2 regions of the Cupriavidus nantongensis genome follow, and region 1 is predicted to be linked to the other one. Evidence: riboswitches for the same ligand, from Rfam matches in the RefSeq annotation. Region 1 holds a riboswitch; the other holds the start of a gene.
What was found. A riboswitch is a leader RNA that binds a small molecule or an ion and turns the genes downstream of it on or off. The one in region 1 is predicted to bind glycine.
Positions count from the first base shown of each region.

Region 2: another riboswitch for glycine. It lies ahead of gcvT (glycine cleavage system aminomethyltransferase GcvT); the one in region 1 lies ahead of A2G96_RS22570 (D-amino acid dehydrogenase).

Region 1 is NZ_CP014845.1:266,296-273,494, forward strand. It holds gene A2G96_RS22555 (IS5 family transposase) at 1-87, shown strand, start outside; partial or broken gene tcmP (three-Cys-motif partner protein TcmP) at 245-1,024, opposite strand; gene A2G96_RS22560 (three-Cys-motif partner protein TcmP) at 1,121-2,389, opposite strand; gene A2G96_RS22565 (DUF1484 family protein) at 2,691-2,876, opposite strand; gene A2G96_RS22570 (D-amino acid dehydrogenase) at 3,235-4,503, opposite strand; glycine riboswitch at 4,560-4,677, opposite strand; glycine riboswitch at 4,678-4,776, opposite strand; gene A2G96_RS22575 (TonB-dependent receptor) at 5,045-7,199, shown strand, end outside.
Region 2 is NZ_CP014844.1:104,442-111,640, reverse strand. It holds gene gcvP (aminomethyl-transferring glycine dehydrogenase) at 1-1,476, opposite strand, end outside; gene gcvH (glycine cleavage system protein GcvH) at 1,575-1,955, opposite strand; gene gcvT (glycine cleavage system aminomethyltransferase GcvT) at 2,057-3,184, opposite strand; glycine riboswitch at 3,280-3,404, opposite strand; glycine riboswitch at 3,426-3,513, opposite strand; gene A2G96_RS00515 (glycine zipper 2TM domain-containing protein) at 3,589-3,816, opposite strand; gene A2G96_RS00510 (UvrD-helicase domain-containing protein) at 4,089-6,191, shown strand; gene A2G96_RS00505 (ABC transporter substrate-binding protein) at 6,213-7,199, opposite strand, start outside.

The DNA.
Region 1 (7,199 bases):
GTCGACCAGATGTTCGTGCTGAGCATGGCCGCCTACAACCTCGTGCGCATGCGCTCACTGGGACAAATCCGTCCGCAGTTGCAGTAATCGCGGTAATGAGGCCGGAATCGGGCGCCAAACCGCCGAAAAAATCGATGTAGGGACGTCCCGCTTCCAGATTGTGAAAAATCGCAAGCCTACTGCCTTGCAGGGGGAAGCCTCGCCTCTTGTACGGGGAGTACTTCAGCAACCTGCTAGGGTGCGAAGTGAGGTAGACCAAGTGATATTTGGTCCTGTTTTTCTGCGGGTCCAGCACCTGTACATGAGCGGCACGCGGCGGAAACCGGGGATTCGAAGACGGAAGACGCACCTTGAGGTTGCGACGGTAAGTTTGAATGATTTGGCTCTCCCGCTCCTGCGGACTCAGCCCTTCCAGGTCAAGTGGCTCACCTAGCAGATCCGTCATGTCGGCCTTCCGGTCACCGATTGACATCGTCCGGTTCACGAAGTCGTACATGAGGTTGATCAGGAACTCTGACTTGGGGCGGCGCAGAAGGGGTTCCAACGTGGAAACCCCAACCTCCGTCCAGCCCTTTGGGTCGACGAAGAAAAAACAGAACGGGCCATTACCGACCCATCGAAGGATATCGTCTCTCAACTGTACAAAGTCTCCCTTTAAGCAGGAAGACGTGATGGTGCGTGGAGCATTTTCGTTCAGATATCGTTCGAGCCTTGCGTAAGCATTTGCATCTTGTTCGATATACAGGGCCCGCATTTTTACACGATGCCCGTTCTTCTCAAGTTTCTGCCGGCAGGCTTCCAGTGTACGCAGCGAGATCGCAATCGAGGTGGACTCCATGGCTTCAGAGTCATCTTGCCAGGGCCCCGCGAAGCAGTCCACATAACACAGTTCCACGCCCGAACGGCTCTGTGATGCAGCTCCCATGATCAACAGCAACTTCTCGAGATAGGATTGGAGCAGCGAATGCTTGACCAAGGCCTGTTCTCGAGTATGGTACGCCTGCGGGACGTTGAAGTTTTCCATCGTTCTCAGAAAGCAGATGTTTGTGGCCCGATTACACTCTTACGGATTTGCTAACGCAGCGTATCGTTGGCACACGACGCGGGGCTGATGCCGACCTCAGATAAACTGGAAAGACTTTTGCGAAGGAAGACGCAAAATGTGCGCATCGCGTAGATCGGTGCGGACGTTGAGCTTCTGTCCGGTTTCCCCGAATACATGAACCTCCTTTCCCCTTACCAATTCAAGTATCGAGTCCTGAACCATTTTTCGGGTGGCCGGCGTCGTATTGATGTTTTCAAGGAAAAAAGCGCCGAACGGAATCCCATCGGGGTACTTCGCAAGCATTGAGGGAATTTGTGACAGCATCGCATTGTTGCTCGCCAACTTGGCGAGATCATCGAACTCGAATGCCGCCTGGAGGCTGTTCTCGGGATTGAGCTTGGCAGCGTAACCAGTGTGTAGCATGCCGAATCCCGGCAAGCCATAGTGCCCAAAATGATTGTGATGGCGCCAGTGCGCAGTCGCCATGACGTCACGAGCCTTCCAGTGTCGCGACAAGTGCAGAAGCCAAAAATCCCCATGACCGCGTTCAGGGCGGATGAAGAAGGGGGTGAAAAAACTTGCCCCTGAAGTAGTAGTGATATTCGCGTACAGGCTGGATTGGATATGAACGCGCCATCCTGGACTCCGGATGCTACGATCAAGGTCCGCCGCCGACACAGCGCCCGTAAACCCCGTAGTCCGTTCAAACGCCGCGAGCGTGCCTGGTGAAAGATAATTGATCAGCGAATCGACGTTAAAAGTCAGGATAACTTCGGCATGATGAAGGGTGTCGAATATCGACGCCAGCACGCTGCGCGGAACGGCCTTGTAGCCGTACTGGTCGAGCACGAAAATTGCCCGGCCGCTTCTGCGCGATCTGTCTTTTGCTCGCGCGATGACCGTTGGTGCGAGATCCTTAAATGTGCCGGTAATCGTTCGAATCCTACCTGCTTTGAGCTCGTTGCCGTAACCCATTGCCTCAAGCTCGTACCGTAGATACTCAATAGCTGCCGCCGACTCATCGATGCAGATCAATTCCACATCAATATCGATGTTCTTGCGGCGCTGTTGCAGGTCCATAATCCTTACCTGCGCCTCACGCATCGCCTCCAGAATGACGATGGGTGACCCCGGCACCTTCTTTCCACTGCTATTTTGATAGCAACCGCCTCCGCAAAATCCGTCGACGATCGTCAGCCTGATTCGGTCTTGCGCCGGTGATGCGACGAGAGTGAGAAAATAGTCGACGAGATAGGAGCGTAGGATCGCGTGCTTGACCTCGCTGTGCCGTCGGATTACGGGAGCTGGGCTTCCGGGTTCCCAATCGTAGTGATTCGAAATCATGCTCAGTTAGTGGATGGCTTCCCGAACGCATATTCTTATCTCGTGGCGATTAATGTGCCGCAGTTTTGCGTGTATATCAAGCGCTACGTCGAGCAAGAGGCAGCGAGGGTGCAACGCAAAAACTGTGTCCATGCAAGATGACAGTTCTAAGGAACCTGACCATTTCTTCAGCATCCTCCGGCAACGCCCGTCCGTCAGATTTTCCAGGCAGGCGAGCTGAGGATTGAGTTGCAGTTGGTGTATCCGTACTGATTCCCGCAATACAAGGTGTGACAGCACAGGCCATCACACCCCCCAACCACTATTGCAACCGCTCTCGCTCAACTATCAGCCCATCCAGCTGCATCTTCACCATGCCAAGCAGGCACAGCGCACTGAAGCAGCCCTCCGAGCTTTCGCTTTCATGATCCAGCAGTACGAGAACTCCTTCAATTCCCGCGCGAACCTGCTGCAGGCACTCGTTGGTTATTTCATCGATCGTCATCATTGATTCCCTCACAAGTGAGTGCGCGCCACTCCTTTCCACGTGAGGGCGGCGGGCCAGTCAACGAGGGTGGAAAGACCGGTCTGACGAGGGGAACCGGCCAGCCTTGCGGCTGCCTCGCTTGGCCCGCCATGGGAACCATGCGATCACACAGGCGTTGCTTGCTGCAAGAGCAACGCCTGCCCTCGGTCAGACATCCGGGCTTTCCACACCCGATCATCGGTGGTCCGATGACACCACCAGTATTTCGCGTAGCTACCGGGGAATCGATGAGAGATATCGCATTTCCAGGGGCGCGCGAAGTTTGGATCCGGGCAACGGATCTAGAAATCGCAGACTCTTGAAAATGCGCGTGCGGGAATCAGGCTTGGGCAGGCGCCAGGGCCGCGCCAGGCACCATCGCCGGCGCACTCCCCATTGCCTGGTCCACAACCCCCGCCACCATGTCCGCCGTCACTGCCGACAAGGTCCACCCCAAATGCCCGTGCCCGGTGTTGTAGAAGATGCAGGCCGCTCGCCCGCGTCCTACGCGCGGCAGCATGTCGGGCAGCATCGGCCGCAGGCCGGCCCATGGCACCACGCTGCGCGTGCTGACGCCGGGGAAGCACTGCTGCACCCAGTCCACCAGCGGGCGGATGCGGTCGGCGCGGATATCGCGGTTGGTGCCGTTGAACTCGGCGGTGCCGGCAACGCGGAAGCGGTCGTCGCCGAGGCGGCTGGTGACCAGCTTGGTTTCGTCGTCGAGCAGGCTGACCGTCGGGGCGGCGGCGCGGCTGGCGTCATCGGTCAGGTTGACGGTGATCGAATAGCCCTTGACCGGATAGATGTTGACGCGGTCGCCCAGCGCGGCGGCCAGTGCGCGGCTGGCGGTGCCGGCGCAGATCACGGCGCCGTCGAAGGTGGCAGTGGTGCTGTCGTTGCCATCCTGTACGGTGATGGTGGCGCGCCGGCCGTCGGTCTTGACCGCGCGCACGTCCTGGCCGTACATGCAGCGCACGCCCAGGCGCGCGGCGGCGGCGGCCAGTCCGCTGGTGAACTTGTGGATGTCGCCGGTCGAATCGCTCTCGGTGAAGTAGCCGCCGTAGTAGGAGCCCGCCAGTGTCGGCTCGATCGTGCGCATCTCCTGCGGGGTCACCGCGCGCCGCTCGAGCCCGCCTTGCGCCAGCAGCGCCGAGACGCGGCCGGCATGCTCGAAGCCGGCGCGGTCGCGGTAGATATGGAGGATGCCGGCGCGCTTCAGGTCGAAGTCGATGCCTTCCTGCGCCGCCCACGCAAACAGGTGCTCGCGTGCAGCGATGGCCAGGCGCGCGGTCTCGATGGTGTTGCGGCGGTAGTGGGGAATCGACGCGATGAACTCGGCGAACCACGACAGCTTGTGCCAGCTGGGCCGGGGATTGACCAGCAGCGGCGCATCGTTGCGCAGCATCCACTTCATCCCCTTGACGATGGTGGACCAGTGGGTCCAGACCTCGGCGTTGGAGGCGGACAGTTGCCCGCCGTTTGCGAACGAGGTCTCCATGGCGGCATAGCGGTGCCGTTCGTACAGGGTGACGGAGAATCCGCGCCGGGCCAGCGCGTAGGCCGTGGTGACACCAGTGATGCCACCGCCGATAACAGCGATTGTCTTCATGATCTGCAGGTTCCGGGAACGTCGGGGGGTGGAGTCCGCACGCAACATGCGTGGAGGACGCCCCCTCTGTTCTGGACCTGAGAGATTCACGACGCCTTGCCGCGGGGCGGGCGCGCTTGCTCCTTCGGTATGCCGGGCGGACGATGGCGTCCGGCATTCTTCAGAGTGCACTGACGGGTGATGCCGGTCCTTTTGCCTGAGAGTTTCCGGGGCGGTTGCTCCTTCGGCGCCGTGCGCGGCGGGCGCCGCGACAGTCTCTCCCTGCATCACGCTGGCTTGACGCCAGTCGGGGCAATGTAGTGACAAGGCCCCGTATTGGATATGCGGGTTAACACGGATACAAGCGGAAATGGCCGCGCCGGCCGCGTCGCTATGTCGCATCGGCCAGCGCCGCCAGGCCCCATAAAATGTCAGCGCTCGCTCTCAGAAAGATGCGGGAGGGTGCGCCTGCTGCCGCGCAGGCCAGCGAGCCAGAACAAGACAAAAAGCAAGGTATTCAGTGAAGAAAAATCGCATTGCACTGGCCGTCTCGGCAGTGCTGATGGGCCCTGCCGTGGCCGCCGCGCAGGCAGTGGAGGCTCCCGCGTCGTTGCCGGAGGTGGTGGTATCGGCCGGACCCGACCGCGGCGAGGTGCCGGCGGTGCCGCCCAACACGCCGGCGCCGGCGTATGGCATCAGCAGCACGCGCATGGCCGACTTCAACGTGGTCAATACCGAAGACGCGCTCAAGTACGCGCCCAACCTCGCCGTGCGCAAGCGCTTTATCGGCGATATGAATTCGATCATCTCGGTGCGCAGCACCAGCTCGCGCCAGTCGGCGCGCGGGCTGGTCTATGCGGATGGCCTGCTGCTGTCCAACCTGCTTGGTTCGGACTACAGCTTCCCGCCGCGCTGGTCGCTGGTCAATGCCGCCGAGATCGAGCGCATGGACGTGCTGTACGGCCCGTATTCGGCGCTGTATCCCGGCAATTCGCTGGGCGCGACGGTGCTGATCACCACGCGCACGCCGCAGAAGTTCGAGGGTGACGCCAGCGTGCAGCTGTTCACACAGCGCTTCAACCTGTACGGCACCCACGATAACTTCAACGGGGTGCATGCCAACGCCTACGTGGGCGATCGCGTCGGCGCGTTCTCGTGGCTGGTCAGCGTGGACCGGCAGGACAGCAAGAGCCAGCCGCTGAGCTTCTACACCGCATCGCGCTCGACGCGGCCCGCGGGCGCGGCGGACACGCCGGTGTCCGGCGCCTATTTCGACCGGGACCAGAGCGGGCGCGACCGCGTGGTGATGGGGGTGAACAGCGAGGGCGTCACGCACACCGTGCAGGACCAGCTCAAGCTCAAGCTCGGCTACGACATCACCAGCACGCTGCAGGCGCAGTTCACCGCCGCCTACTGGCAGCAGGACCGCTCCAGCACCACCGGCAGCTACCTGCGCGATGCCAATGGCAATGTCGTATCCAGCGGCCCGGTCAATATCGGCGGCTACCAGTACGTGATTCCGGCCAACGCCTTTGCGCCCGGCAATGGCGAGGATGCGCGCTGGCTGTACGGCCTGTCGCTGCGCACGCGCAACCAGACGGGGTGGAACTTTTCCGGCGTGGCGTCGCTGTTCGATGTCAGCAAGGACGTGAGCCGCAGCGCCAGCACCGTCGGCAACGGACCGGGCACTGTGACGTATGGCGACGGCACCGGCTGGCGCACGCTCGACCTGAAGGCCGACTACCGCCCGGAGCGCCTGCAGGGCGGGCACTGGATCACCTTCGGCTACCACTATGACAACTACCGGCTGAGCAATACCACCTACAACACCTCGGACTGGCGCGCGGCCACCATCACCGCGTTCAACAATGCCTTCACCGGCAAGACCGAGACCCAGGCGCTCTACGCGCAGGACGCCTGGTACTTCGCCGAGGACTGGAAGCTGATCCCCGGCGTGCGCTACGAGCACTGGCGCGCCTATGACGGCAGCCGCAGCCAGCCCGGCGTGGACATCGGCTATCCGGTGCGCAGCGAATCCAACTGGTCGCCCAAGCTGGCGCTGGAGAAGGCGTTCGGGCAGGACTGGCTGGGCCGGCTGTCGCTGGGCCAGGCCTATCGCTACCCGACCGTCAGCGAGCTGTTCCAGGGCCGCATCACCGGCACTTCGCTGATCAACAACGATCCCAGCCTGCGGCCGGAACGATCATTCTCCAAGGACCTGACCTTCGAACGCACGGTGGACGCGTCGAACTTCCGCGTCTCGCTGTACGAGGACGATATCCGGGATGCGCTGGTCAGCCAGACCAACACCACGGTATTCCCCACCGTCACCAGCTTCCAGAACGTCGAGCGGGTGCGCACGCGCGGCATCGAGCTGGCCTATGACGGGCGCGATGTGCTGGTGCGCGGCTTCGACCTGTCGGCCAGCGGCGCCTACAACCATTCGAAGACGCTGGAGAACGCCAACAACCCGGCCTCGGTCGGCAAGTATTTCTACCGCATCCCGAAGTGGCGCGCCAACCTGGTGGGCACCTATCGCTTTACGCCGGCGTGGGCCGGCACGCTGGCGATGACGTATTCGGGCCGGCAGTACAATACGCTCGACAATTCGGACACCAACCCCGACACCTTCGGCGGCACCAGCAGCTTCCTGACCTTCGACGTCAAGGTGACGTACAAGCCCGCAAAGAACGTTCGCCTCGGGCTTGGCATCGACA
Region 2 (7,199 bases), on a different contig from region 1:
CACCGGGTGCGTCAGGTAGGCGCTGGTGCGTGCCAGCGCGGGCGGGAAGGCATCCTGCGCGGCGGCCTCGAGCTGGTCGAAGTCGACCTCGGCGGGCAGCGGCTTGCCCTGGGTAAAGATCTCCCACAGCGCGATCACGTCGGCGCGGGTGGCGGTCTCGTCCAGCGAGATGCCGACGCGCGTGGCGCCGGCATGGCGCAGGTTGATGCCGCGCGCGGTGGCGGCGGCGTGGATCGCGTCGGTGTGGAAGCCGGTCTCCAACGTTAGCGTGTCGAAGAAGTTGTCGTTGGTACGTGCGAAGCCGAGCGCCTGCAGGCCGGCGGCCAGCGTCGCGGTCAGGCGATGCACACGCTGCGCGATGCGCTTCAGGCCCTGCGGGCCATGGTAGACCGCGTACATCGACGCCATCACCGCCAGCAGCACCTGCGCGGTACAGATATTGGAGGTGGCCTTCTCGCGGCGGATATGCTGCTCGCGCGTCTGCAGCGCCAGGCGGTAGGCCTTGTTGCCCTGCGCGTCGATGGTCACGCCGACCAGGCGCCCCGGCATCGAGCGCTTGAACGCATCCTTCACCGCCATGTAGCCGGCGTGCGGGCCGCCAAAGCCCAGCGGCACGCCGAAGCGCTGCGAGTTGCCCACCGCCACGTCGGCGCCCCATTCGCCCGGCGCGGCGATCAGCGTCAGCGCCAGCAGGTCGGCGGCGGCGACCACCAGGCCGCCGGCGGCGTGCACGGCGTCGGCGATGGCGCGGTAGTCATTGATGTCGCCGTTGACGCCCGGGTACTGCAGCAGCACGCCGAAGGCGCCCGCTGCGGCAGCGTCGGCCGCGGGGCCGACCTTGACTTCGATGCCCAGAGGCAGCGCGCGCGTGCGCACCACTTCCAGCGTCTGCGGCAGCACGTCGTCGGCAACGAAGAAGATATTGGAGTCATGCTTGTTCACGCGCTGCAGCAGCGTCATCGCCTCGGCCGCGGCGGTGCCTTCGTCGAGCATCGACGCATTGGCGATGTCGAGTCCGGTCAGGTCGGTGACCATCTGCTGGAAATTCAGCATCGCTTCCAGCCGGCCCTGCGAGATCTCGGGCTGGTACGGCGTGTAGGCGGTGTACCAGGCCGGGTTCTCGAAGATATTGCGCAGGATGACGCCGGGCGTGATGGTGTTGAAGTAGCCCTGGCCGATAAAGCTCTTCAGCACCTTGTTCTTGCCGGCCAGCGCGCGCAGCTTTGCCAGCGCGGCCTCTTCGCTCAGCGGCTCGGTGAACTCGCCCATCGGCATGCCGTCGCGGCGGCGGATGGCGGCGGGGATGACGGCGTCGATCAGCGCGGCGCGGCTGTCATAGCCGAGCACCTTCAGCATGTGCTGCTGCTCGGGGGTATCGGGGCCGATATGGCGGGCGGCGAAGGCGTCGCGCGCCTCCAGTTCGGCCAGCGTGGGCCGGTTCACTTGGGCGGCTTTCATGGGCAGCGGGGCGTTCATGGGCAAGAACCTCGTGGGAAGCGCTGCGGCAGGTGGTCAGCCGTGCCGCGGCGCTGCAATTTCGCTTGTCATTCCCGCCTGCGCGGGAATGACGAAAATCAGGCGCCGACGCTGGCCTTGTAGGCGTCGGCCGACATCAGGCCGTTGACGTCGTCGCCATTGGCCGGCTTGAGCTTGAACAGCCACGCGTCGAAGGCGTTGGCGTTGACGCTTTCCGGCGCCGCGGTGGCGGCCTCGTTGACGGCGATCACTTCGCCGGCCACGGGTGCGTAGATGTCGGAAGCGGCCTTCACCGATTCCACCACGGCCAGCGCGTCGCCGGCACCGACCGACTTGCCCACTTCGGGCAGTTCCAGGAAGACGATGTCGCCGAGCGCATCCTGTGCGTGGTCGGTGATGCCGATGGTGAGCGTGCCGTCGGCTTCGACGCGCACCCACTCATGCGACTCGGTGTACTTGAGGTCAGCGGGGAAATTCATGAAGGTTCTCCGGATTCAGATCTGTTTCTTGTTTGGGTGATGCCTGCCCGGCAACGCTGCCGGCAGGCGAGGGCGACCGTTGGGTGAGCGGGGGCTTTCCCTTAGCTCACGAGTGCCTTGCCATGACGCACAAACGGCAGTTTAACCACAGTCGCGTTGAGTTTGCGGTCGCGGATCTCCACCTGCACGGTGTCGCCCACGTTCACGCCCACGGGCAGGCGCGCGAACGCGATCGATTGCGACAGCGTGGGGCTGAAGGTGCCGCTGGTGATTTCGCCGTCACCGGCGGGAGTAATGACTTTCTGGTGGGCACGCAGCACGCCGCCCTTGTCACGGAGGATCAGGCCGAGGAACTGCTGGCGCGATCCGGCCGCGGCCAGCGCCGCCTTGCCGGTAAAGTCGCGCTCGCTCTGCAGGTCGACCGTCCACGCCAGGCCCGCGTCCAGCGGCGAGACCTTGATATCCATGTCCTGGCCGTACAGGTTCATGCCGGCTTCCAGGCGCAGCGTGTCGCGCGCACCCAGGCCGGCCGGGCGCACGCCCGCGGCATTCAGTTTTTCCCACAGGCCGGCGACGCTGGCGGCCGGCACCACCAGCTCGAAGCCGTCTTCGCCGGTGTAGCCGGTGCGCGCCACCATCACTTCGCCGAGGGCGGGATCCTGCACCACCACGGCGTTGAACGGCTTGAGCGCATCGGAAGGCTGGGTCGACGGGAAGGTGCTCCACACCTTGGCGCGGGCGTTGGGCCCCTGCACCGCGACGATCGCCAGCGGCTCCACGCCGGCGGGCGCAACGTCCTCGCGGCGCGGCGTGATGGTCACGCCGCTGCCAGTGGCGTCGTTGCGGGCGCGGATCCAGTCGATATCGCCCACCGCGGTGCCGGCGTTGACTACCAGGCGGAAACGGTCCTCGGCAAAGAAATAGACGATCAGGTCGTCGATGACGCCGCCGTTCTCGTCGAGCATGCAGGAATAGAGCGCCTTGCCGGGCGTCTGCAGCTTGTCGACGTTGTTGGCCAGCAGGCCGCGCAGGAAGCTGCGGGTGTTGGCACCGGCGAGGTCGACCACACACATGTGCGAGACGTCGAACATGCCGGCATCGTTGCGCACCGCATGGTGCTCTTCGATCTGCGAGCCGTAGTTGACCGGCATGTCCCAGCCGCCGAAGTCGACCATGCGGGCGCCGAGGGCGCGGTGGATAGCGTTGAGGGGCGTGGCCTGGAGCGTCATGGAATCCTCGGGGGCAGTCTCGGTTGGCGAAAACAAAAAAGGGCCATCCGCCGCAACCATCGCTATGCCAATATGGCAAGCGATCCGCTGCGGCGGATGACCCCTCTGTCCTCGATACCTGAGAGATTACGAGGCGGATCCGGTGGATCCCATCCTCGCGCGCCCCTTCGGTGGGCACGCTCGCCACGAATGGCGGGTGCCGCTCTCCAGAGTGCGGCATGCATCGTGTGCATGTTGCATGCCGATCCGACCGGTCCGTGGTGCCTGAGAGTTTTCGGGTGATACCCCTTCGGCGGCGCAGGCGATGCGCGCTCTCCCGGTCGGATGCGCGCAATGTACGGGAGGGCCCGGTCTTTGTCAAACCACGGCAAAAGGGCCCGTACCCGCCGCTGCGCGCCCGGGCTTTACTTCTTCTTGTCGTCGGTGACGACGTTGCCGATCACGCCGCCCACGGCCGCGCCGCCCAGCGTACCCAGCGCGCTGCCATCGGTCAGGATGGCACCGCCGACCGCGCCGGCACCCGCGCCGATGGCAGTGTTACGTTGTTTCGGGGTCATGTCCGCGCAACCGGCAAAGGCCGCGACCGTCATGCCGATCAGGGTCACCTTGGTCAAAGTTTGCAGGGTTTTCATTGTTGGCTCCGATGTGATGATTCATGCATGCCCAGGCGATCCGGCGGACCGGGGGACACACTGTTTAGAGTGTCGCGTTATGCCATTGGCTCCGCGCTTTACGAAGTGTTACGCCAGTGACACAGCCCGGCCCGCGCGCGCGGCTTGCGCTGACTGACCCGTCGCGGCGCGCGTGTTAACATCGGCAGCTTTGCCGCACGCCCGGGTGACGGGATGCCGGCATTTCCCCGTTTTTCTGTCGATTCGCTGCCGCCCCCGAACACCTGCCCCGCATGACCCATGGCCTGAACCCCGCCCAATCCGAAGCCGTCCGCTACCTGGACGGGCCTTGCCTGGTGCTGGCCGGCGCGGGCTCCGGCAAGACCCGGGTGATCACGCAGAAGATCGCGCATCTGATCGAGGACAAGGGCTTCGAGCCGCGCCATATCGCCGCCGTAACGTTTACCAACAAGGCGGCCAAGGAAATGCAGGAGCGCATCGCCAAGCTGATGGAGGGCAAGACCACGCGCGAGGGCAAGCGCATTCCGCTCAGGCAGCTGACGGTCTGTACCTTCCACTCGCTGGGCGTGCAGATCCTGCGCATGGAAGCCGAGCACGTCGGCCTGAAGCCGCAGTTCTCGATCATGGATTCGGACGACTGCTTCGGCCTGATCCAGGAGCAGCTCGGCACCACCGACAAGAAGCTGATCCGCGGCGTGCAGAGCACGATCTCGCTGTGGAAGAACGGCATGGTCGACCCCGAGGCCGCGATCGCGCAGGCCGCCAATGCCGACGAGCACCAGGCCGCGCTGGTCTACCGCAACTACGTCGCCACGCTGAACGCGTACCAGGCGGTGGATTTCGACGACCTGATCCGACTGCCGGCGGAACTGTTCGCGCGCAATGAAGCGGTGCAGCTGAAGTGGCAGAACCGCCTGCGCTACTTCCTGGTCGACGAATACCAGGACACCAACGCCTGCCAGTACCAGCTGCTCAAGCTGCTGGCGGGCGGCTCGCACCTGCGCGCGCCGGCCTTCACCGCGGTGGGCGACGACGACCAGGCCATCTATGGCTGGCGCGGCGCCACGCTGGACAACCTGCGCGGGCTGCAGACCGACTTCCCCGACCTGAAGGTGATCAAGCTGGAGCAGAACTACCGCTCCACCGTGCGCATCCTGGAAGCGGCCAACGCCGTCATCGCCAACAACCCCAAGCTGTTCGACAAGAAGCTGTGGAGCGAGCACGGCATGGGCGACCCCATCGCCGTCCACCCGATGAACGACGAGGAGCACGAGGCCGAGTCGGTGGTGTTCCGCCTGTCCGCGCACAAGTTCGAGCGCCGCGCGCAGTTCCGCGACTATGCCATCCTGTACCGCGGCAACCACCAGGCGCGGCTGTTCGAGCAGATCCTGCGGCGCGAGCGCATCCCCTACGTGCTGTCGGGCGGCCAGAGCTTCTTCGACAAGGCCGAGATCAAGGACATCTGCGCCTACCTGCGCCTGATCGCCAACCCTGACGACGATCCCGCCTTTATCCGCGCCATCACCACGCCGCGGCGCGGCGTTGGCAACACCACGCTCGAAGTGCTGGGCACCTTCGCCGGCCAGGCCAAGGTGTCGCTGTTCGAGGCGGCGATGATGGGCGGCATCGAGGGCAAGCTGCAGCCGCGCCAGCTGGAGCCGCTGCGCGTGTTTTGCGAATCGATGGTGCGGCTGGCCGAGCGCGCGGCCAAGGACCCGGCCACCGAGGTGCTCGACGACCTGATGGCAGGCATCCACTACGAGGCCTACCTGTACGACAGCTTCGACGAACGGCAGGCGCAGTCGCGCTGGACCAATACGCTGGAATTCCTCGACTGGCTGAAGCGCAAGGGGACCAAGCCCGAGGGCGCGGACGGCGACGAAGCGACCGGCTTCGATACCGCCGACGGCTTCGGCAGCGATGGCAAGAACCTGCTCGAACTGACCCAGACCGTGGCGCTGATGAGCATGCTCGAGGGCCGCGAGGAAGACCCCGACGCGGTGCGGCTGTCCACGCTGCATGCGTCCAAGGGGCTGGAATATCCGCATGTGTTCCTGGTCGGCGTGGAGGAGGGCATCCTGCCCCATTGCCGCGAGGACGAGGACATGAGCGACGAGAAGATCGAGGAAGAGCGGCGCCTGATGTACGTGGGCATCACGCGCGCGCAGCGCAGCCTGCATGTCAGCTGGTGCAAGAAGCGCAAGCGCGCGCGAGAGACCTACTCGTGCCAGCCGTCGCGCTTTATCGGCGAGATGAAGCTGGAAGAGGCGCCCGCGCCGGTCGACGCGACTCCGGCGATGAGCCCCAAGGACCGACTGGGCGCGCTCAAGGCGCTGCTCGGGAACGGAGGCAGCGGCAAGGCGGCCGCCGGCTGAGCCGCGCGCTCGATCGAAGCCCTAGCGCGCGCCCGACACCGCCAGCGTGACGTACTGCGAGCCGCGCTGTCCGCGCGTGAAGTCGAGCGTGAAGTCGCCCACGTCGACGCGGCTCTGCAGCGCGCGCCGCAGTTCCGCCGCGCCGCCGGTGCGGACGCCCTGCAACGCCCGCGCCAGCCAGGCGGCGCCGATATAGCCGGCCAGCGTCGCAGGCGATGGCGGTTCGTCCAGGTACTGCTTCATGCGCGCCACGTGTTCCTTCACCACCCGCAATGTTGCCTGCTGCGGGCCGGGCGCAACCTGGGTCAGCACCATGCCGCCGGCGTAGCCGCGGCCCAGGATCTCGCGCGCGGCATTGGCGCTGACCGCGGACAGTCCGACCAGGAAGCCGTACCACCCCTGCGCCGCCAGCGCCCGGCCCAGCTCGGCATAGGCCAGGGTGTCGCCGGCGACGATCACCGCGCCGGGGCGCGTTGCGGCAATGCGCCGCGCCGCAGCTTCGCCATTGCCTTCCAGCAGCACCGCGCGGGTGCCGGTCTGCGCTTCCAGCCGGGCCAGCGACGACACCGCAAAGTCCGGCGCCACCGCCAGCGCGATCTGCGTCAGCCCGTAGCCGCGCAACTGTTGCGCGGCCGCGTCCAGTTCGGCCTGGTAGTCGGCCCGCGTGTACCAGACATTGTCCGCGGCCAGCGCCAGCCCCGACAGCGGCGCGACGATCTGCATGCCGCGCCGGGCCAGTTCGGTCGATGACGCCAGCACGGGCAGCAGCCGGTCGCCGGGGCCGAACAGCAGCCCCGCATGCTCGGTATCGGCCAGCGACACTGCCTGCGCCAGCGCGCGGCGCGGATCGGGGTCCGCATCGCGCACCACATGCTGGATCCGCACCGGTCCGCCGGCGGCGTTGACGGCGTCGAACAGGACCTTGGCGCCGGCCAGGTAGTCGCGCGCCAGGTCGGACTGCGCGCCGTTGCGGTCGACCAGATGCCCGACCACCACCGTGCGCGGCGC